DNA from 2 places in the Hydrogenophaga aquatica genome. Region 1 is predicted to be linked to the other one. Evidence: predicted binding sites of a transcription regulator. Region 1 holds the regulator's gene; the other holds the start of a gene.
What was found. The regulator LexA, encoded in region 1, represses DNA repair genes until DNA is damaged. The targets are predictions, from matches to a motif close to ACTGTATNNNNATACAGT.
Positions count from the first base shown of each region.

Region 2: a site for LexA is predicted at 1,208-1,225, ahead of ACYVHH_RS17235 (PA0069 family radical SAM protein). Genes of this name have one in related genera too.

Region 1 covers NZ_BAAGVK010000027.1:4,656-15,281, forward strand. Annotated here, with positions in the region: gene ACYVHH_RS17430 (Rne/Rng family ribonuclease) at 1-2,020, opposite strand, end outside; gene ACYVHH_RS17435 (RluA family pseudouridine synthase) at 2,595-3,578, shown strand; gene ACYVHH_RS17440 (H-NS histone family protein) at 3,642-3,944, shown strand; gene ACYVHH_RS17445 (HAD family hydrolase) at 4,010-4,678, shown strand; gene ACYVHH_RS17450 (class I SAM-dependent methyltransferase) at 4,689-5,306, opposite strand; gene ylqF (ribosome biogenesis GTPase YlqF) at 5,380-6,321, shown strand; gene lexA (transcriptional repressor LexA) at 6,521-7,174, shown strand; gene ACYVHH_RS17465 (error-prone DNA polymerase) at 7,189-10,314, opposite strand; gene ACYVHH_RS17470 (Y-family DNA polymerase) at 10,307-10,626, opposite strand, start outside.
Region 2 covers NZ_BAAGVK010000026.1:12,280-22,905, reverse strand. Annotated here, with positions in the region: gene dinG (ATP-dependent DNA helicase DinG) at 1-1,150, shown strand, start outside; gene ACYVHH_RS17235 (PA0069 family radical SAM protein) at 1,253-2,338, shown strand; gene ACYVHH_RS17230 (GNAT family N-acetyltransferase) at 2,341-2,799, opposite strand; gene xdhB (xanthine dehydrogenase molybdopterin binding subunit) at 2,855-5,200, opposite strand; gene xdhA (xanthine dehydrogenase small subunit) at 5,197-6,765, opposite strand; gene ACYVHH_RS17215 (LysR family transcriptional regulator) at 6,859-7,881, shown strand; gene ACYVHH_RS17210 (ABC transporter ATP-binding protein) at 7,878-9,431, shown strand; gene ACYVHH_RS17205 (ABC transporter permease) at 9,418-10,473, shown strand; gene ACYVHH_RS17200 (ABC transporter permease) at 10,476-10,626, shown strand, end outside.

The DNA of each region.
Region 1 (10,626 bases):
GACGCTGGCCGCGCTCGCCGTTCTGGCGGTCCTGGCGTTCGCCACGTTCGCGGCGGCCGCCTTCACGGCCCTCGCGGTTTTCACCTTCGGGGCGTTCGGCACGCGGCTGGCGCTCACCACGGCGGCCCTCGGCGTTGCGGTTGTCGCCAGCCTGGCCTTCGGCACGCTGGCTCTGGCCACGCTCATTGCGGCCACGGCCGCGTCCGCCGCGGTTGCCGTCGCCCTTGCCTTCGGCACGGCCCTCGCGGGCAGCCGGGGCGGGTGCGGGGGCAGGTGCCGGTTGAGCTGCAGGCGCGGCGCCGAACAGGCGCTTGAGCCATGCGAAGAAGCCGGATTCGGCCGGCGCGGGCGCCGGTGCGGCTTTCGGTGCCGCCACGGGGGCTGCAGCCTCAGGCTTGGGCGGTGCCACGGGTGCGGGGCCGTCGAACACCACGCCCTTAATCACGGGTTCCTGCTTGTTGGTGCGTTCCTGGCTGCGGCGCGTGAAGCTGGCCACGTCGTCCACCTCGTCGGCCAGCTTGTAGCTGGCGTCCAGGTTGTCCAGGCGCGGGTCGTCGTGCTTGATGCGCTCCAGCTTGTAGTGCGGCGTGTCCAGCGACTTGTTGGGCACCAGCAGCACGTTGATGCGCTGCTTGAGTTCGATCTTGGTGATCTCGGTGCGCTTTTCGTTCAGCAGGAAGCTGGCCACTTCCACGGGCACTTGCACCAGCACGGCGGCGGTGCTGTCTTTCAGGGATTCTTCCTGGATGATGCGCAGGATCTGCAGTGCCGAGGACTCGGTGTCGCGGATGTGGCCGGAGCCGCCGCAGCGCGGGCAGGGAATGGACGCGCCTTCGGCCAGCGTCGGGCGCAGGCGCTGGCGGCTCATTTCCAGCAGGCCGAACTTGCTGATGGAGCCGAACTGCACGCGGGCGCGGTCCTGGCGCAGGGCGTCGCGCAGGCGGTTTTCCACTTCGCGGCGGTTCTTGCTCTCCTCCATGTCGATGAAGTCGATCACGATCAGGCCACCCAGGTCGCGCAGACGGGCCTGGCGCGCCACTTCGTCGGCGGCTTCCAGGTTGGTGCGGGTGGCGGTTTCCTCGATGTCGCCGCCCTTGATGGCGCGGGCCGAGTTCACGTCCACGGCCACCAGCGCTTCGGTCTGGTCGATCACGATGGCGCCCCCGCTGGGCAGCTGCACGGTGCGGCTGTAGGCGGTTTCGATCTGGTGCTCGATCTGGAAGCGGCTGAACAGCGGCGAGTCGTCGCGGTAGCGTTTGACGCGGTGCCCGTGCTCGGGCATCACGTGGCTCATGAACTGGTGCGCCTGCTCGTAGATGTCATCGGTGTCGATGAGGATCTCGCCGATGTCGCTGTTGAAGTAGTCGCGGATGGCGCGGATGACAAGGCTGGATTCCTGGTAGATCAGGAAGGCGCCCTTGCCGGACTTGGCGGCGCCGTCGATGGCGCTCCACAGCTTGAGCAGGTAGTTCAGGTCCCACTGAAGTTCCGGCGCGTCACGGCCGATGCCCGCGGTGCGGGCGATGATGCTCATGCCGTTGGGGTATTCGAGCTGGTCCAGCGCGGCCTTCAGCTCGGCGCGGTCCTCGCCCTCAATACGGCGGCTCACGCCACCGCCGCGCGGGTTGTTGGGCATCAGCACCACGTAGCGGCCAGCCAGGCTGACGAAGGTGGTGAGCGCAGCGCCCTTGTTGCCGCGTTCTTCCTTCTCCACCTGGACCAGCAGTTCCTGGCCTTCCTTGATCACGTCCTGGATGCGAGCCTGCGACGGCGACACATTGCCCTGGAAGTACTGGCGCGAGATTTCCTTGAAGGGCAGGAAGCCGTGGCGTTCCTCACCGTAGTCCACGAAGCAGGCCTCCAGCGAAGGCTCCACGCGGGTGACCACGGCCTTGTAGATGTTGCCCTTGCGCTGTTCGCGCCCTTCAATTTCGATTTCGTAGTCGAGCAGTTTCTGCCCGTCCACGATCGCCAGGCGGCGCTCTTCGGCCTGCGTGGCGTTGATCAGCATGCGCTTCATGTTGCGTTCCTCGTTTCACAAACAACGGCCCCCATGGGGGGCTCAAGCCGTGAACCAGCGCTGATTACGCGAACGAGGAGGAATTGCCGGAGAGCCACTGGTCTGCCGAGCGGCGGCGCAAGATGCCGCTCACGCTCAGCCCAGCCAGGGCATAGGCGCGTGGAAGTGGGTGATCAAAGGGGGCAAGACGGTGTTGAACACTGCGGTTTGCCTGTTTGTCTCTGTGGTCACTTGTGTCCTCGTCCAGCCTGGGGCACCTTGGGCCGCGGGCTGGACGCTTGGGGTATTCCGTATCGGGTTCGCTGATCTACAACGTCGGTTCGCCACTGGCTGCGTGCCTGCGCAGGGGCCGTCTCGGGCGCCATCGGGCACTGCCTGCCAGGGGCTGGCAACTTCATCCGCCCCGCGCTGGACTTGTGCGTGCCTTAAACTCCAAGGCAAATCAAACACTTAAACGCGCGGTCGGATGTGCGGATTATAGTACCCGGCGCTCAAATCCCGAGCGTTCCCGCCCCGGGTATCTTCCCAAGGGCAAGGGCCCTGACCGCCATCCGCTGCCCGCCCCTCAGTTTTCATGGCTTCCACCCCCTCAGTCCGCCATCTCACGGTCGACAACGAATCCGCCGGACAGCGCCTGGACAACTATTTGCTGCGCGAGCTCAAAGGCGTGCCCAAGACACACGTGTACCGGATCATCCGCTCCGGCGAGGTGCGGTTGAACAAGGGACGGGCGCAGGCCGATTCGCGCGTTCAGCCGGGCGATCTGATCCGGGTGCCGCCCATCAGGCTGAGCGAACGCGCTGAAGCGAAAACCACTCAGGTGGTGCCGTCACGGGAATTCCCGGTGCTGTTCGAGGATGCCGTGATGCTGGCCATTGACAAGCCCGCCGGTGTGGCGGTGCATGGCGGCAGCGGGGTTTCTTTCGGTGTGATCGAGCAATTGCGCCAGTCGCGCCCGCAGGCGCCGCTGCTGGAATTGGTTCACCGGCTGGACCGTGAAACCAGCGGTGTATTGCTGGTGGCCAAGAAAAGGAGCGCGCTCAAGGCATTGCAGGACCAATTCCGCGAACGTGAAACCGGGAAAACCTATCTGGCCCTGGTCAAGGGAGTGTGGCCCGCACGCAAGAAGGTGATTGACCAGCCCCTGCACAAATACCTGCTGCCCGATGGCGAGAGGCGGGTCAAGGTCACCACGCCCGACGATCCCGATGGCATGCGTTCGATCACCCTGGTGAAGGTATTGGGCCAGGTTTCATTGCCCGCTGATTCGGATGGCGAAACGGATCAGGTGTTTTCATTGCTGGCGGTCACCATCAAGACCGGTCGCACACACCAGATACGTGTGCACCTGGCCAGCGCGGGGCATCCCATACTCGGCGACGACAAATACGGCGATTTCGAACTCAACAAACTGTTGCAGCGCCGCGGACTCAAGCGCATGTTCCTGCATGCCTGGCAATTGACGCTGCAACATCCTGTCAGCCAGGAACCGATGCAATTGAAAGCCGGTTTGCCACCTGAATTGCTGGGCTGGTGCAACGTGTCGGCGTATTTCTGATTAGAATCCGATTCGGGTCTGTCTCAGATGGCAGTCCGTTTCATAACCAGAAAGGACGTTCGAATGGCAACTTATTCCGAATTGGTCAGCCAGGCACAGGCCCTGATGGCTCAGGCCGAACAGGTTCGCAAGCAGGAGTTGGCGAATGTGATTTCCGACATCAAGGCCAAGATGAAGGAATACGGCATCACCGTTGAAGACCTGGGTGGCACCGGTGCGCGCAAATCCGGCGGTACCAAGACCAAATCGGCTGCGAAATTCCGTGGCCCGAACGGTGAATTGTGGTCGGGTGGCCCGGGCCGCAAGCCGGAATGGGTGAAAGCGGTGCTGGCTTCTGGCAAGAGCATTGAGGACTACCGCATCTGAACTCGCCCGCAACAGGGTGAATCAAAAGGGCGCACAATGCGCCCTTTGCTTTTTTGGTTTCCACGATGTCTGCCATGCGCCCCCGCCAATTCGACCTGATCGCCTTCGACTGGGACGGCACCCTGTTTGATTCCACCGCCATCATCGTCCGCTGCATACAGGCGGCGGTGCGCGACGTGGGCGGGCAGGTGCCGAGCGACGAGGCTGCGTCCTACGTGATCGGCATGGGGCTGATGCAGGCGCTGGCACATGCCGCGCCCGATGTGCCGCCCGAGCGGTACCCGCTGCTGGGCGAGCGTTACCGCCACCATTATTTCGCCAGCCAGCACGACATTTCGCTGTTCCAGGGGGTGCTGCCCTTGTTGCACGACCTGAAGGCGCGCAACCATTGGCTGACCGTGGCCACCGGCAAGAGCCGGCGTGGCCTGGACGAGGCATTGCGCCACGTCGATCTGCACGGTTTGTTCGATGGCTCCCGCACGGCGGACGAGACCGCAGGCAAGCCCAGTCCCTTGATGCTCAATGAACTGATGCGCGAATTCGGGGTGGACCCGGAACGCACGTTGATGATCGGTGACACCACGCACGACCTGCAGATGGCAGTGAACGCCGGTTGCGCCAGCGTGGGGGTGAGCTACGGCGCCCACGACCCCGACGGGTTTGCGGAGTACCAACCGCGCTTCGTGGCCCATTCGGTGGCTGAATTGCACGACTGGCTGCGCGGCAACGCCTGAAAAAGGGCGGTCAGCCGGTGGCGCGGCCCCAGTAGTGGTAGCCCAGGGTGTGGGGCCGCATCAGGTAGCGCTGTTCCAGTTCCGGCAGGGCAAAACCCGCGTCGCGCAACAGTTGGGGCACGTCGCGCGTCAGATGGCAGCCGCCAGTGCAGGGGCTCCACCAGGGTTCCAGGCGGCGCTGCCAGCGTTGCACGGCGGGTTCCGGCGACAATCCGTGCTCGCAGAACAGCAGCTGCCCTTGTGGCGCCAGCACGCGGCGCATTTCGCGCAGCGCGGTCAGCGGCTCGGGAATGGAGCACAGCGTCCAGGTCATCACCACGGTGTCGAAGCTGTGGTCGGGCAGGGGAATGCGCTCGGCAGACAGGCCCAGCAGTTCCACAGGCAACCCGGCGCGTTCGGCCCGCTGGCGCGCCAGGCGGTGCAGGCTTTCGGCCGGGTCCAGAACGGTGAGGCTTTGCACCTGCTGGCGGTCGTAGTGGCGCAGGTTCAGCCCCGTGCCCACGCCCACTTCCAGCACCCGCCCATGTGCACGCGGCACCAGGGCCCTGCGCTGGCGCGTGGCCAGTGGCAGGCCGCATCCCCAGTCGATGAGGTAGGGCAGGACGTGACGCTCGTACCAGGTGCTCATGCGGGTATTGTGGTGCACGCTGGGTGGGCGTGACGTGCACAATCGCACCAGTCATACAGAAACGGAAACAGACATGTCGGTACAGTGGTTCCCAGGTCACATGCATGCGACCAAGAAGGCCATTCTTGAACGCATCAAAGGCATTGACGTCATCATCGAGATGCTCGACGCCCGCCTGCCCGGGTCTAGTGCGAACCCCATGCTGGCCGCCATCACCGAAGGCAAGGCGACGCTGAAGGTGCTCAACAAGCAGGACTTGGCAGACCCGGTACGCACCGAGGCCTGGCTGGCGCACTACAACGCACAGCCGGGCACGCGGGCCATTGGGCTGGACGCGGGCATGACGGCGCCCGCGCGCGCCATCATCGCCGCCTGCCGTGAACTGGCGCCGAACCGTGGCGGCATGGTCAAGCCTTTGCGGGTGCTCATCGGCGGCATTCCCAACGTGGGCAAGTCCACGCTCATCAACACGCTGGTGGGCAAGCGCGCTGCCAAGACGGGTGACGAAGCAGGCGTGACCAAGCAGGAACAGCGCATCGTGCTGGCTGACGACTTCTACCTTTACGACACGCCGGGCATGCTGTGGCCCAAGATCATCGTGCCGCAAAGCGGCTACCACCTGGCAGCCAGCGGCGCTGTCGGGCGCAACGCGTATGACGAGGAAGAGGTGGCGCTGGAGCTGCTGAAAGTTCTGCAGAAGCCCTATGGAGCCTTGCTGGAGGCGCGCTACAAGTGGGGGCTGTCGCCCGAGCAGGTGGCAGGCATGAAGGACGACGAGCTGCTGGCCGCCATCGGGCGCAAACGCGGCGCCCTGTTGCCTGGCGGGCGGCTCAACGCGCAGAAGGCGGCAGAGATTCTGCTGACCGACTTCCGCAGCGGCACGCTGGGGCGAATCACGCTGGAGACGCCGGACGAGTATGCCGTGTGGCTCAAGGCGGCGCTGAAGGTGGAGGCCGAGCTGGCTGCCGAGCGCAAGGCCCGTCAGGCAGAGCGCCGGGGCGGTGCCCGCCACTGAGCGCCTGTGCACAACTTGCCGCAGGGTTGGGTTGTCCCGGTTTTCCCGGGACAACCTTGTGAATAAGTTCTGGGCATGTCGGTATGGGCGTGACAAGTGCTTGATTTGCCTTGGAGGCGATTGCCCTGCCGAAAAAATGGGCATCCTTTGCGGGGCTTGAAATACTGTTTTTTGATACAGTTGGAACAAAGGGCCCGCCATGACCGATACCACCCCGCTCACCTCGCGCCAGCGCGACATCCTCTCCTTCATCGAAAAGGCTGTGCGTGAGCATGGCGCACCGCCCACGCGCGTGGAGATCGCCCAGGCCTTTGGCTTCAAGTCGCCCAACGCGGCGGAAGAACACTTGCGCGCCCTGGCACGCAAAGGGGCGATCGAACTGGTGGGGGGTACGTCGCGTGGCATCCGCCTGCGCGGTGGCGCCCTGCGCCAGGTGGAGCTACCCATGCCCGGTCTGGCACAGTTGACGCTGCCGCTGATCGGCCGGGTGGCAGCGGGTTCGCCCATCCTGGCGCAGGCGCATGTGGAGGCGTCCTACCCGGTGGACCCAAGGCTGTTCGAGCGCCGCCCCGACTACCTGCTGCGGGTGCGCGGCCTGTCCATGCGCGACGCAGGCATCCTGGAAGGCGATCTGCTGGCCGTTCACGCCACCCGCGAGGCGCGCGACGGCCAGACGGTGGTGGCGCGCCTGGGGGACGACGTGACGGTCAAGCGCCTGCGCCGCACGCCCCGGGGCGTTGTTCTGGAAGCAGCCAATCCCGCCTTTGCCGACATTGAGGTTGGCCCCGGCGATGCGCTGGAAATCGAGGGCGTGGTGGTGGGGCTGGTTCGGCCCACGCTGGGCGGCGTCTGAACTTTTGATCCGGTTCAGCGGAAGTCCCGGCTGCGCGTGGGCAGGTCGCCCAGCAGCGGGGTCAGGTCGGCCAGATGGCCCGCCACCAGATGGCAGACTTCGCCTTCGCGCTGCCACTGCCCATGCACCGCCAGCAGGCGCGACTCCACCAGCACACGCCCCAGGCGTTCGCGCAGCCGGGGCCAGACGATCACCTGCACGGTGCCGGTCTCGTCTTCCAGTGTGACAAAGACCACGCCCTTGGCGGTGCCAGGCCGTTGCCGCGCGGTGACCAGGCCGCAGGCGCGCACCAGCCGCCCGTGCGGCAGGGCCTGCAAGGCCTGCGCGGTTTGCAGGCGCTGGCGTTCCAGGCGTGGGCGCAGCAGGGCCAGCGGGTGGCTGCGCAGGGTCAGGCCCAGGCTGGTGTAGTCGAAGAGCACGTCCTCGCCTTCGGGCGGGGGCGGCAGGGGGCAGGCCTCCTCATGCACCGGGGCCTCGCGCAACAGGGGCGGGGCGGGCGTGTTCAACGCACTGGCTTGCCAGACCTGCTGGCGGCGGTGCCCACCCAGGCTGCGCAGGGCGTCGGCTTCGGCCAGCAGGCGAAGCTCCTGGGGGGTAAGGCTGGCCAGCCGCGCCAGTTCGTCCACGCTGGCCGGGACATGGCTTGAGCGGGCTTGCGCGATCCGCCCGGCACAGCCTTTTGACATGCCTTTGACCAGGTGCAAGCCAAGCCGTACCTGGGGTTGGGGGCTGTGTGCCGTGCCTGCCTCCAGCCCGCTGTGCCAGCCGCTGTGCAGCACGTCCACCGGGTGCACGGTCACGCCATGGCGGCGGGCGTCCTGCACCAGTTGGGCCGGGGCGTAGAACCCCATGGGCTGGGCGTTGAGCAGCGCCACCAGAAAGCAGGCGGGTTCGTGGCGCTTGAGCCAGGCACTGGCATACACCAGCAGCGCAAAACTGGCGGCGTGGCTTTCGGGGAAGCCGTATTCCCCAAAACCTTCAATCTGGCGGAAGATCGCCTCGGCGAAGTCTTGCGGGTAGCCCTTGGCCAGCATGCCGCCAATCAGCCGGTCGTGGAAGCGGTCCACCCCCCCCTTGCGCCGCCAGGCGGCCATGGAGCGCCGCAGGGCGTCGGCCTCGCCTGGGGTGAAGTCGGCGGCGATCATGGCGATCTGCATCACCTGCTCCTGGAAGATGGGCACGCCCAGTGTGCGCTTCAGGGCCGGGCGCAAGGCTTCGTTGGGCAATTCCAGCGGCAAGCCCTGGCGCTGGCGTTCGCGGGCTTTCAGGTAAGGGTGGACCATGCCGCCCTGGATAGGCCCGGGGCGCACGATGGCCACCTCCACCACCAGGTCGTAGTAGTTGCGGGGGCGCAGGCGCGGCAGCATGCTCATCTGGGCGCGGCTTTCGATCTGGAACACCCCTACCGTGTCGGCGGCGCAGATCATGTCGTAGGTGGCCGGGTCTTCCGGGGGAATGTCGGCCAGTGTCAGGGTTCGCCCGTGCCGTTGGCCCACCATCTGCAGCGTCTGCTGCAAGGCGCTGAGCATGCCGAGCGCCAGCACGTCCACCTTGAGCAGGCCCAGGGCGTCGATGTCGTCCTTGTCCCATTCGATGGTGGTGCGCCCGGCCATCGCGGCGGGCACCACGGGCACGGTGGAGGTGAGCCGGTCGCCAGTGAGCACGAAACCGCCGGTGTGCTGCGACAAGTGGCGCGGAAAACCCTTGAGCGTATCCACCAGGGCCTGGATCTGTGCCCAGCGCGGGTGTTCGGCGGTGAGCGTGGCCGGGTCGAGCCCGAAGGCGCGCGCCACGTCGCGCAGCGCGCTGCGCTCCCGGTAGGTGATGACGGTGGCCGTGAGCGCGGCACGGTCACGGCCGTACTTGAGGTAGAGGTACTGGATGATCTCCTCGCGCCGGTGGTGCTCGAAGTCCACGTCGATGTCGGGCGGTTCGTTGCGCTCGCGGCTGATGAAGCGCTCGAACAGCAGGTTGCCGCGCTCCGGGTCCACCTCGGTGATGCCCAGGCAGTAGCACACCACCGAGTTGGCCGCCGAGCCCCGCCCCTGGCACAAGATGCCGCGCTGGCGGGCGACTTTGACCACGTCGTGTACCGTGAGAAAGTATTTTTCGTAACCCAGCTCGCCGATCAGGGCCAGTTCTTTTTCGATCAGCGCAGTGATTTCACCGGGCAGCCCTTGCGGGTAGCGATCGCGTGCCCCGGCCAGGGTGAGCTGGCGCAGGTGGCTGGCCGGGGTTTCGCCTTTGGGGACCACCTCTTCGGGGTATTCGTAGCGCAGCTCGTCCAGGTTGAAGGTGCACTGTTGGGCAATGTGCAGGCTTTCGGCCAGCCAGCCGGGCGGGTGGATCTGGGCCAGGCGCTGGCGGTGGCGCAGGTGCCGCTCGGCGTTGGGCTGCAAGGTCAGGCCGCAGGCCTGCAGGGGCAGGCCCAGGCGCACGGCGGTGAGCACATCCTGCAGAGGCTTGCGGGCACGCTGGTGCATGTGCACGTTGCCGCAGGTCACCACTTTCAGGTGCTGCCGTTGGGCCGCCTGCGCCAGTTGCCGGGCCCAGTGGGCATCGTCCAGCTGCCCGTGCAGTTCGGCGGCCAGCCACCCGCGTTGCGGGAAGCGGTGGTGCAGCCATTGCCCCAGGGCGTCAAGGTCGTGGGTCAGGGTGGCCTCGGGCAGCGTTGGGCAGGCGTCGCGCCAGGGGGCCAGCAAGGCCAGCAGGTCGTGCATGGGCAGTGGGGGCCAGTTGTCTTGCCAATCCAGGTGCACCGGCAGGCGCTCCAGCCCTGGCCCCTGCTCGCGTGCATGTGGCGCATCGCGGCGTCGGGCGTGGGTGATGAATTCGCAGAGCTGGGCATGCCCGCTGCGGTTCTTGGCCAGCAGCACCAGGGTGAAACCTTGCAACCCCAGGGCCGGCGCTTGCACGCGAAATTCCGCACCGATGATGAGGTGCAGTTTCAGTTCGCGGGCCCGCACGTGGGCGCGCACCACGCCCGCGATGGAGCAGGCGTCGGTCAGTGCCAGGGCACTGTAGCCCAGCGCATGGGCGCGTTCCACCAGTTCCTCGGGGTGGGAGGCGCCACGCTGGAAGCTGAAGTTGCTCAGGGCATGCAATTCAGCGTAGCCGGGCGGGGTGGCAGCTTCAGCCATAGAAGCCTTGCAGGAACCAGGCGGGCGATCCGCTGGTGCCGTGCTCCCGGAAAACCCACAGCAGACCGCCCTGCGGGCTTTGCGCGACGAAGTGATCGCGCACGGCGGGCTGGGCATCCCACCAGTGGCCTTCCAGCCGCAGGGGGCCAGCCAGCAGGGTCAGCGCAGCGCCCGCATGGCAAGGGTGGCCGTTGTGTGTGGGCAGCGCTTGGGGCGGGTCCACCAGCCAGTGGGGTTGCCAGGCGGCATGCGCCTCGTCTGGCCGCCGCGTTCGGGGTGCGCTGGCGGGTGGTTCAGCCTGTGCGGCCGCGC
Region 2 (10,626 bases), on a different contig from region 1:
CGGCGGCTGGGCGCAGGGCTCCGGTGGCGGCGTGTCAGGCCGTGTGCGAGCGCCGCGCGGTCAACTGCCCACCGACCTCATAGAACCGCTGGCCCAGCTGGCCCACCAGTCGCAGGTGTTTCTGGACGCGCTGCGCGCCATCAGCAAGGCCTTGCGCACCGAAATACGCGACCAGCCCGACGAGGCCCGGCGCCTGTCGCAGCTCTACGCCCAGCTGGGTACCCTTGCGCCCCGGCTGGAGGCCGTGTACGCCACCACCCAACTGCTCCTGCAGGACCCGGCAGATGGCGGAGCCCCCGTGGCCAAGTGGTTCACGCTGGACACGGTGGGCGAATTCGTGGTGCTGCAGGCGCACGCGAGCCCCACCTTGCCCGGCGCCACGTTGCGCCACCACCTGTGGGCGGCAGCGCGCGGCGCGGTGCTCACCTCTGCCACGCTCACCAGTTGCGGGCATTTCGACTTTTTCCTGAAAGAGGTGGGTCTGCATGGCGACCCAGCCGCCGTGGCCATGGAAGTGCCCAGCCCCTTCGACTTTGCCGCCCAAGGGCGGCTGGTGCTGGCAGGCACGCGGGCCGACCCCAAGGATGCCGCTGCCTTCACCAGCGAGATGATCGAAGCCCTGCTGCGCGACCTGCGCGAGGTGAAACACGGTGCGCTGGTGTTGTTTACGTCGCGCGCGCAGTTGCGCGCCGCCGAAGATGCGTTGACCGACGACCTGCGCGACCGCGTGCTGGTGCAAACCGCCTTGCCGCGCGGGCAATTGCTGTCGCGCCACCGCGAACGCGTGGCCGCCGGGCAACCCTCCATCATCTTCGGCATGCAATCCTTCGGCGAAGGGCTGGACCTGCCCGGCCAGCTCTGTGAAGACCTGTTCATCACCAAGCTGCCCTTCATGCCGCCCGACGACCCCGTGGGCGAGGCCCGCGCTGAATGGCTGCGTGCCCTGGGGCGGGACCCCTTCATGGAACTGGTGGTGCCTGCCACGGCCATTCGCCTTGCACAGTGGGTAGGCCGCGCCATCCGCACCGAGGAAGACGAGGCACACGTGACCTGCTACGACCGGCGGCTGACGCAGACCAGCTACGGCCAGCGCCTGCTGCAGGGGTTGCCGCCGTTCACAAGGGTGGTGCCAGGGCAGGCACGCCCCTGAACCTGGCACTGGCCGCAGACGGCCCTCATGCCAAAGCAGCGTGGGGTTGCGGCAGATACTGTTTTTATATACAGTATTTGCCTGTAACGCATTCCAGCTGCCATGTCTTCATCCCTCATCCCCGTGCAGGCCATCAAGGGCCGGGGCAGTGCCAGCCGCCTGGCCCACCGCTTTTCCGCAGACGAGCGAGAAGCTTTTGACGATGGCTGGGGTGCGCCAGAAGCTGACGCTGACGCCGCGCCTTCCCCGGCAACACAGGTGCGCTGGGAAGACGCGCGCAGCGCCATTACCTACAACGACTCGCCAGACATCGGCTTTGACCGCTCCATCAACCCCTACCGGGGTTGCGAGCACGGCTGCAGCTACTGCTACGCGCGCCCGTCGCACAGCTACCTGGGCCTGTCGCCGGGGCTGGACTTTGAAACGGTCATCATTGCCCGGCGTGGGTTGGCTGAACGTTTACGGCACGAGCTTTCGCGCCCTGGGTACACCCCCGCCACGCTTGCCATAGGCACGGTGACCGACGCCTACCAGCCAGTGGAGCGCGAACTGCGCCTCACCCGTGCGGCGCTGGAGGTGCTGCACGCCGCGCGCCACCCGTGGGCGCTTGTCACCAAGGGCAGCGGCGTGGAGCGCGACCTGGACCTCATCACCCCCATGGGGCAGGCTGGGCAGGCGGCGGTGTACGTCACCATCACCACGCTGGACGCCGAACTGGCCCGGCGGCTGGAACCCCGAGCGCCCGCGCCCTGGCGGCGGCTGCGCACCATCCGTACCCTGGCCGAGGCGGGCGTGCCTGTGGGGGTTAGCGTGGCGCCGCAGATACCCTTCATCAACGAAGACATGGAGCAGGTGCTGGCCGCCGCTCGCGAGGCTGGCGCCAACCGCGCCTTCTACACCGTGTTGCGCCTGCCGTGGGAACTGGGCCCGCTGTTCCGCGAGTGGCTGGATTTGCACTACCCACAGCGCGCGGAGCGGGTGATGGCGCGCATCCACGATCTGCGCGGCGGCAAGGACTACGACAGCGACTTTGCCCAGCGCATGGGAGGGCAGGGCCTTTGGGCCGACCTGCTGCGCCAGCGCTTCACCAAGGCCTGCGCCAAGCTGGGCTACCAGCGCGAGGCGCGGGCGCTGGACGCGTCTGCCTTCAGGCCACCGGGGGCAGCGGGGCAGATGGATTTGTTTTGAACTTACCGCACCTCAGGCCAGCGGTTGTAGGCAAAAAACACCTCGTCCCTCACCCAGCCCAAGGACTCATATAGCCGTTGTGCGGGCAGGTTGGTCTTGGCGGTCGTCAGGTCGAGGCGGGCCTTGCCTGTGGCCAGCGCCTTGGCTTCGGCGGCCTGCAGAAGCAGTTTCCCCACGCCATGCTTTCTGGCGGCGGGTAGCACGAACAGGTCGTACAGGGCATAGATGGGCGCCGCTTCCACCGAACAGAAGGTGGGGTAGAGCTGGCAGAACCCGGCGATGCCATCACCCGGCGCATCAGCCACCAGAATAGCCGACTCCGATTTTTCAAACCGCTCGGTGATGAAGTTCAGGGCCAACGCCGGGTTGGCTTCCTGCTCGTAGAACTGGCGGTACTGGTCGAAAAGCACTGCAACTTGTGCAATGTCGGCATGGGTAGCCTCCCTGATCGTGATTTTCATTGTGTGGTTTTGGGTGCGGCTAAGGCGTTGAAATGGGGGCCGATGATACGGCGCCTCATCCACCCACCGTTAACGCCCCCAACACCCGCTCCGCCGTCGCAGGCGCGTCCATGCGTACAGGCTCGCCATCCCCGCGTGCCTGCGCCACCGCATCGCGTATGGCCTCCCACACACTGATGGCCAGCATGAAAGGCGGTTCGCCCACGGCCTTGCTGCCGAACACGTTGTCCTCACGGTTGGGTTCGGGCCACAGGTCCACCTTCAGCCGTTCGGGTACGTCGCCCGTGGCGGGGATCTTGTAAGTGCTGGGCGCGTGGGTGGCCAGTTTTCCCTTGGCATTCCAAACCAGTTCCTCGGTCGTGAGCCAGCCCATGCCCTGCACAAAGCCGCCTTCAATCTGCCCAATGTCGATGGCCGGGTTGATGCTGTGCCCCACGTCGTGCAGGATGTCCACCGCCAGCACGCGGCTTTCGCCGGTGAGGGTGTCGATGGCCACCTCGGTGCATGCCGCGCCATAGGCAAAGTAATAGAAGGGCCGCCCGGTGAGCGTGGTCTTGTCGTAGTGGATCTTGGGCGTGCGGTAGAAGCCGTCGCTCCACAGCTGGATGCGGTTGGCGTAGGCCATGCCCACCACTTCGGTGAAGCCGCGCGTGGCCTTGGGGCTGATGACCTGACCGTGGCGGAACTCCACCTCGCCCGCGCCGCAGCCGTCCAGACCACAGACGAAGGCGGCCAGGTTGTGCCGCACGTTGCGCGCCGCAAACTGCGCGGCGCGGCCGTTCAGGTCGGTGCCGCTGGAGGCGGCGGTGGCGCTGGCGTTGGGCACCCGGGCGGTGTCGCTGGCGGTCACCAGCACGCGCTCAAACGGCACGCCCAGCTCGTCGGCCACCACCTGAGCCACCTTGGTGTGCAGGCCCTGGCCCATCTCGGTGCCGCCGTGGTTCACCATCACGCTACCGTCGGTGTACACATGCACCAAGGCGCCCGCCTGGTTGAACAGCGTGGCCGTGAAGCTGATGCCGAACTTCACCGGCGTGAGCGCCAGCCCGCGCTTGACGATGGGGCTGTCCACGTTCCATGCGGCGATCTCGTGGCGGCGTTCCTGGTAGCGGCTGGTTTCGGCCAGACGGGTGATCAGCGGCTCCAGGATGTTGTCTTCCACAGCCATCTGGTAGTGGGTGACGTTGCGTTCGTTGATGCCATAGAGGTTGCGCAGGCGCACGGCCAGCGGGTCCAGCCCCAGGTGGCGGGCAATGTCCCCCAGGATGGTTTCGATGGCGATGACGCCTTGCGGCCCGCCAAAACCCCGGAACGCCGTGAAGCTCTGCACGTTGGTCTTGCAGCGGAAACTGTGGATGGCCACGTTGTCCAGGAAGTAGGCGTTGTCACTGTGGAACACGGCGCGGTCGGCCACGGGGCCCGACAGGTCGGCCGAGAAGCCGCAGTTGGCCAGCAAGGTCAGGTCCAGCCCCAGCAGGCGGCCTTCATTGTCAAAGCCCGCGGTGTAGTCGTAGGCAAAGGGGTGGCGCTTTCCGGTGATAAGGAAGTCGTCGTCGCGGTCCAGCCGCAGCTTCACGGGGCAGCCCGCTTTGAGCGCTGCCACGGCGGCCCACACGGCCAGGTGCCCGGCCTGTGTTTCCTTGCCGCCAAAGCCGCCACCCATGCGCCGGCACTCCACCCTTACGCGGTGGTTGTGCAGGCCCAGGGCGTGGGCCACCCAGTGCTGGATTTCGCCAGGGTGCTGGGTGCTGCTGTAAATCACCCACTGCTGCTGCTCGTGCGGCACCGCGTAGGCAATCTGCCCTTCCAGGTAGAAGTGCTCCTGCCCGCCCACCTCGAACGAACCGCTCAAGGTGTGCGGGGCGTTCTTCAGGGCGGTGGCGGCGTCGCCGCGCGTCACGTGCACGGGCGGCAGTACGTAGCTCTGGCGGGCGTGGGCCTCGCGCGGGGTCAGCACGGGGGGCAGTTCTTCAATGTCCAGCTTCACCCGGCGGGCGGCGCGGCGCGCGCTCATCACGTCGTCGGCCAGCACCAGGCCAATCACCTGGCCCACGTGCTGCACCGTGTCCAGGGCGAACACGGGTTCGTCGTGCCCAAAGGCGGCCAGTATCTTGTCGCCGGGAATGTCGGCGGCCAGCACCACGTTGCGCACGCCGGGCAGGGCCAGGGCGGCGCTGGCGTCCACACCGCGCAGGCGGCCATGCGCCACCGGCGAGAGGATGGGCGCAGCATGCAGCGTGCCTTTGATCTCGGGGATGTCGTCTACATAGGTGGCGGCGCCCACGATCTGCGCGCGTGCGCTTTCGTGGGGGCGCGATTGCCCGCAGGCGCCAGTGGCCTGGGCTGAGATGGGGAGCAGTGCGGCCGCCACGGCGCCGCCTTGGGGGGAGAGGGTGGTCATCGTGTGCCCTCCTGTGTGGATGATGCGCCCAGCAGGGCGGGTTGCAGGCGCTCCAGGCTGATGACCTGGCTGCCCGGTGGCGTGCTGCTTTCCAGCCAGCAGCGCCACAGCAGGTTGCCCAGCACCTCGCGGCGGTAGTGGGCGCTGGCGCGCATGTCTGAAATGGGCTGGAAGGTTTCGCGCAGCACCGCCAAGGCGCGGCGCACGGTGTCTGCGTTCCAGGGCTGGCCGGTCAGAGCGGCTTCGGCAGCCGTGGCGCGTGCTGGTGTGGCCGCCACGCCGCCCGCGCCGATGGAAGCCTTGGCCACCAAGCCCCGCTCGATCTGCAGCGAAATGGCCAGGCACACTGCGGAAATGTCGTCGTCAAACCGCTTGGACACCTTGTACACGCGCGTCCATTCGCCACTGCCGCTGGGTTGTCCAGCTGGGAGGGGTTTGCCCGGGCGCGGCACCTTGATCCAGGCCAGCAGCTCGTCGGGGCGCAAGACGTTCTGGCGGTAGCCGGTGTAGAAATCTTCCAGTGCCAGTTCGCGGTGCTCGATGCGGCCGCGCTGGCCGCGACCGGCCCAGCGCATCAGCACCACGCTTGCCCCCAGGGCAATGAGCAGGGGCATGCTGTCGCCAATGGGCGAACCGTTGGCCACGTTGCCGCCCAGCGTGCCGGAGTTGCGCACCGGCAGCCCGGCAAAGCGCTCGCCAAAGGCGGCCAGTTGCGGGCGGTCTTTCACCAACGCGGCAAAGGCGTCGGTCAGGGTGGCTGCCGCGCCTATGGCAATGTGGTGCGAGTAGCGCTCAATGCGGCGCAGCTCGGCAGCGCGGGTTACGTCCAGCACCTGGGGGTACTGCTGGTGGCCCTTGGTCACCCACAGGCCCACGTCGGTACAGCCGGCCACCACCTGAGCGTCTGGGTGGCGGGCGCGGGCCTGCAACAACGCTTCCAGTGTGGTGGGGGCCTGGTAACTCTTGTCGCCATCGTCGGCTTCCGGGGCAATCTGGCGCAGCAGGTCGCGCAGCTTGCGCTCGTCCACGCGTGCGGCGGGCAACTTTTCCATGGCCTGCGCGGCGTCCAGTATGGGGCGGTAGCCGGTGCAGCGGCACAGGTTGCCCGACAGTTCGGCCTGCGCCGTGGCACGGTCGATGGCATCGCCCTGCGCGCAGTGGTTCTGGTACATGCCAAACAGGCTCATCACGAAGCCCGGCGTGCAGAAGCCGCACTGCGAGCCGTGCGCGTCCAGCATGGCCTGCTGGGCCGGGTGCAAGTCGGCGCCCTGGCGGTCGATCAGCGGGTCGGTGGCCAGGTCTTCGGCCGTCCACAGCGCCATGCCGTCCACCGAATGCGCCAGGCGGATGCAGCTGTTGATGGCCCGGTAGCGCACGCCTTTGCCGTCGGGTTCGGCCAGTACCACGGTGCAGGCGCCGCAATCGCCTTCGCCGCAGCCCTCCTTGGTGGCGGTGAGGCCCAGGTCCTCGCGCAGCAGGTCCAGCAGCGTGCGGTTGGGTGATACATTGGCGAGCGAGACAATCTCTGCTCGCCGGACGAATCGCAGTGGTCTATCGGCAGCCATGGGAATTCCGTTCGGTGTCATGCGCGCTAGGGTAGCGTTTCCTGCTCGGCAGCAACATATATGCCACTGTATGCCGCCAATGTGAAGCAAGGTATGAAGGATCAAACGCTTTTCGACAAGATAGACCTCCATCTCATCCGGGTCTTGCATACCGTGCTCACTGAACGCAACGTTTCCCGCACAGCCCTTCGCCTGGGCATGTACCAGCCGGCCGTCAGCGCCGCGCTGCGGCGGCTGCGTGAGCTGTCGGGCGACCCGTTGCTGGTGCGTTCGGGCACGGGCATGGTGCCCACGGCGGTTGCGCTGCGAATGATCGAGCCTGCGGCCAACATCCTGCGGGCCGCCGAGGTGATGTTCTCCGACGCGCGCCGCTTCGACCCGGCCACTGCGCGCCACACCTTCACGCTGGCGGCCAGCGACTACCTTGACCCCTTCTTCCTGCCACAGCTGGTCACCCACCTTAAGACGCAGGCGCCGCTGTGTCCCATCGAAATCCACACCCTTTCGGGTGATTCCGACTACCACCGCCGCCTGGCCCAGGGCGAGGTGGACGTTGTCATCGGTAACTGGCCGCAACCACCGGGCGACCTCCACCTGGGCCGCCTGTTCGGTGACGAAATCGTCTGTCTGGTGTCACGCGAGCACCCGGCGGTGCGGCGCGGCTGGGACGTGGACGCCTGGCTGCAGGCGGACCACATCGCACCCATGCCCATGCACCCGGGCGGGCGGGGAGTCATCGACCTGCACCTGGGCACCCTGGGGCTGACCCGCAACATCACCACGCGCTGTCCGTATTTCAGCCTGATTCCTTCCATGGTGGCATCGAGCTTGCTTGTGCTGACCACCGGCCGCAAGTTCTGTGAGCGTTTCATCGACCAGTTGCCCGTGGAAATCCTTCCCTGTCCCGTTCCCTTCCCGCGCCTCATGTACTATCAGCTGTGGCATGAGCGCACCCACGCGTCGCCTGCGGCCCAGTGGCTGCGTGACAGCATCAAGACGGTGGCATCCGCGCTGCGGCAGGACGAGTCGCAGCCCGACGAAGCGCCCATTCCCGCCCGGCAGGCCAAGTCCGGCCGTCCCTCCCGAGCCCAACGCACCAACGCCCCAGCCGCATGAGCCATCACGCACGTCTACAGCTGACACAGATCACCAAGCGCTACCCGGGCGTGGTGGCCAACGACAACGTTTCACTCACCGTGGCACCGGGCAGCGTGCACGCCGTGCTGGGCGAAAACGGTGCGGGCAAGTCCACGCTCATGAAGATCATCTACGGTGCCGTCAAACCTGACGATGGCGCGGTGCTCTTCAACGGCAAGCCGGTGCACATCCGCAACCCTCAGGAGGCGCGCGCGCTGGGCATCAGCATGGTGTTCCAGCACTTCAGCCTGTTCGACACCCTCACCGTGGCCGAGAACGTGTGGCTGGGCCTGGACAAATCGCTTTCGCTGCAGGAGGTGAGCGAGAGCATCAGCGTCAAGGCGCGCGAGTACGGGCTGGACATCGACCCCGCGCGCCCGGTGCACAGCCTGAGCGTGGGCGAGATGCAGCGCGTCGAGATCATCCGCGCGCTGCTCACCAACCCGCAGCTGCTGATTCTTGACGAGCCCACGTCCGTGCTCACGCCGCAGGCGGTGGAAAAACTGTTCGTGGTGCTGCGCAAGCTGGCCAGCGAGGGTTGCAGCATCCTCTACATCAGCCACAAGCTGCACGAGATCCGCGAGCTGTGCGACGCCTGCACGGTGATGCGCGGCGGCAAGGTCACTGGCGTGTGCGACCCGCGCCAGGAAAGCAACGCTTCCCTGAGCCGCCTGATGATCGGGGCCGAGCCGCCCAAGCTGGAAGCGCGCCCGTACGCGCCTGGCGACGTGGTGCTGGACGTGAAGGGCCTGACCCTGGCAAGCGACGATCCCTTCGGCACCCATTTGCGCGATGTGATGCTGCAGGTGCGCGCTGGCGAGGTGGTGGGCATTGCAGGGGTGTCGGGCAATGGGCAGGGGGAGCTGCTGTACGCGCTGTCCGGCGAGAACCCGCGTTCGCCTGCGGGCAGCATCCGCATGGGCACACAAGACGTGTCGCGCATGGCGCCGGGGCGCCGCCGCAAGCTGGGCCTGCACTTTGTGCCGGAAGAACGCCTGGGCAGGGGGGCGGTGCCCACGCTCAGCCTGGCGCAGAACCTGCTGCTGTCGCGTCGAGACGCCATCGGCACACTTGGGTGGCTCAAGCTGGGCGCGCTGCGCGAACAGGCCGCCGACATCATTGCCCGCTACAAGGTCAAGGCCAACGGTCCGGACGCGGCGGCCAAATCGCTGTCGGGGGGCAACCTGCAGAAATTCATCGTGGGCCGCGAGATCGAGGCCAAACCCAAACTGCTCATCGTCAGCCAGCCCACCTGGGGGGTGGACGTGGGCGCCTCGGCGCAGATACGCGGCGAGATACTGGCCCTGCGCGACGCGGGTTGCGCCGTGCTGGTGGTGAGCGAGGAGCTGGACGAATTGTTTGAGATATGTGACCGCATGCACGTGATTGCCAAGGGGCGCCTGTCGCCCAGCGTGATGCGCGCCGACGCCACGGTCGAGCGCATCGGGGAATGGATGTCGGGCCTGTGGGACGCCCCGGCCAATGCGCCCGCGGGTGCGCGCGAGGAGGTGGCCCATGCTCAAGCTTGAAGTCCGGCCCCAGCCGTCGAAGGTCTGGAGCTACGCCTCGCCGCTTCTGGCGCTGGTCATCACCGTCGTCATCGGCGTCATCCTGTTCGCCGCGCTCGGCAAGGACCCGGTGCGCGGTCTGCAGGTGTTCTTCGTGGAGCCGCTCAAGTCCTGGTATGCGGTGGGCGAACTGATGGTCAAGGCCACGCCGCTGCTGCTCATCGCGCTGGGGCTGGCGGTGTGCTTCCGCTCCAACGTGTGGAACATCGGCGCCGAGGGGCAGTTCGTCATCGGTGCCATCTGCGCTGGTGGCGTGGCCCTGCTGGCCGACAAGACCACGGGTCCCTGGATCGTGCCCGCCGTGCTGCTGGCAGGCGTGCTGGGCGGCATGGCGTGGGCGGGCATCACCGCCTTGCTGCGAGACCGCTTCAACGCCAACGAAATCCTCGTCAGCCTGATGCTCGTCTACGTGGCGGTGCAGGTGCTCAACTATCTTGTCTATGGGCCATGGAAAGACCCCATGGGCTTCAACTTCCCGCAGACCAAGACGTTTGAGAAGGTGGCCATGGTGCCGCGCCTGTTCGACGGTTCGCGTGTGAGCATCGGCCTGGTGCTGGCGCTGGCGGGTGTGGCGGCGGTGTGGGTGTACCTGTTCCGCACCTACTCTGGCTTTGCACAGCAGGTGGGCGGGCTGGCCCCGGCGGCGGCGCGCTACGCGGGCTTCTCGTCAAGGCGCGCGCTGTGGATCGCGCTGCTGGTGTCGGGTTCGGCAGCCGGGCTGGCGGGCGCGCTGGAAGTGGCCGGCCCCATCGGCCAGCTCACGCCGTATGTGCCGGCGGGCTATGGTTTTGCCGCCATCATCGTGGCGTTCGTGGGGCGACTGCATCCGCTGGGCATCGTGTTCTCGGCCATCCTCATGAGCATGTTCTACATCGGCGGTGAGCTTGCGCAGTCCCGTCTGGGCCTGCCCAAGTCCATCACTGGCGTGTTTCAGGGCCTGCTGCTGTTTGCCCTGCTGGCCTGCGACACGCTCATCGCCTACCGCATCAAGCTGAGGAAGTGAACATGGAATCCACGGCTCTGCTCATTGCTGCCTCGCTCAATGCGGGCACCGTCCTGGCCATCGCATCGCTGGGTCTGCTCATCAACGAAAAGGCGGGCATTGTCAACCTGGGCGCCGAGGGCATGATGCTCTGTGCCGCGCTGGCGGGTTTTG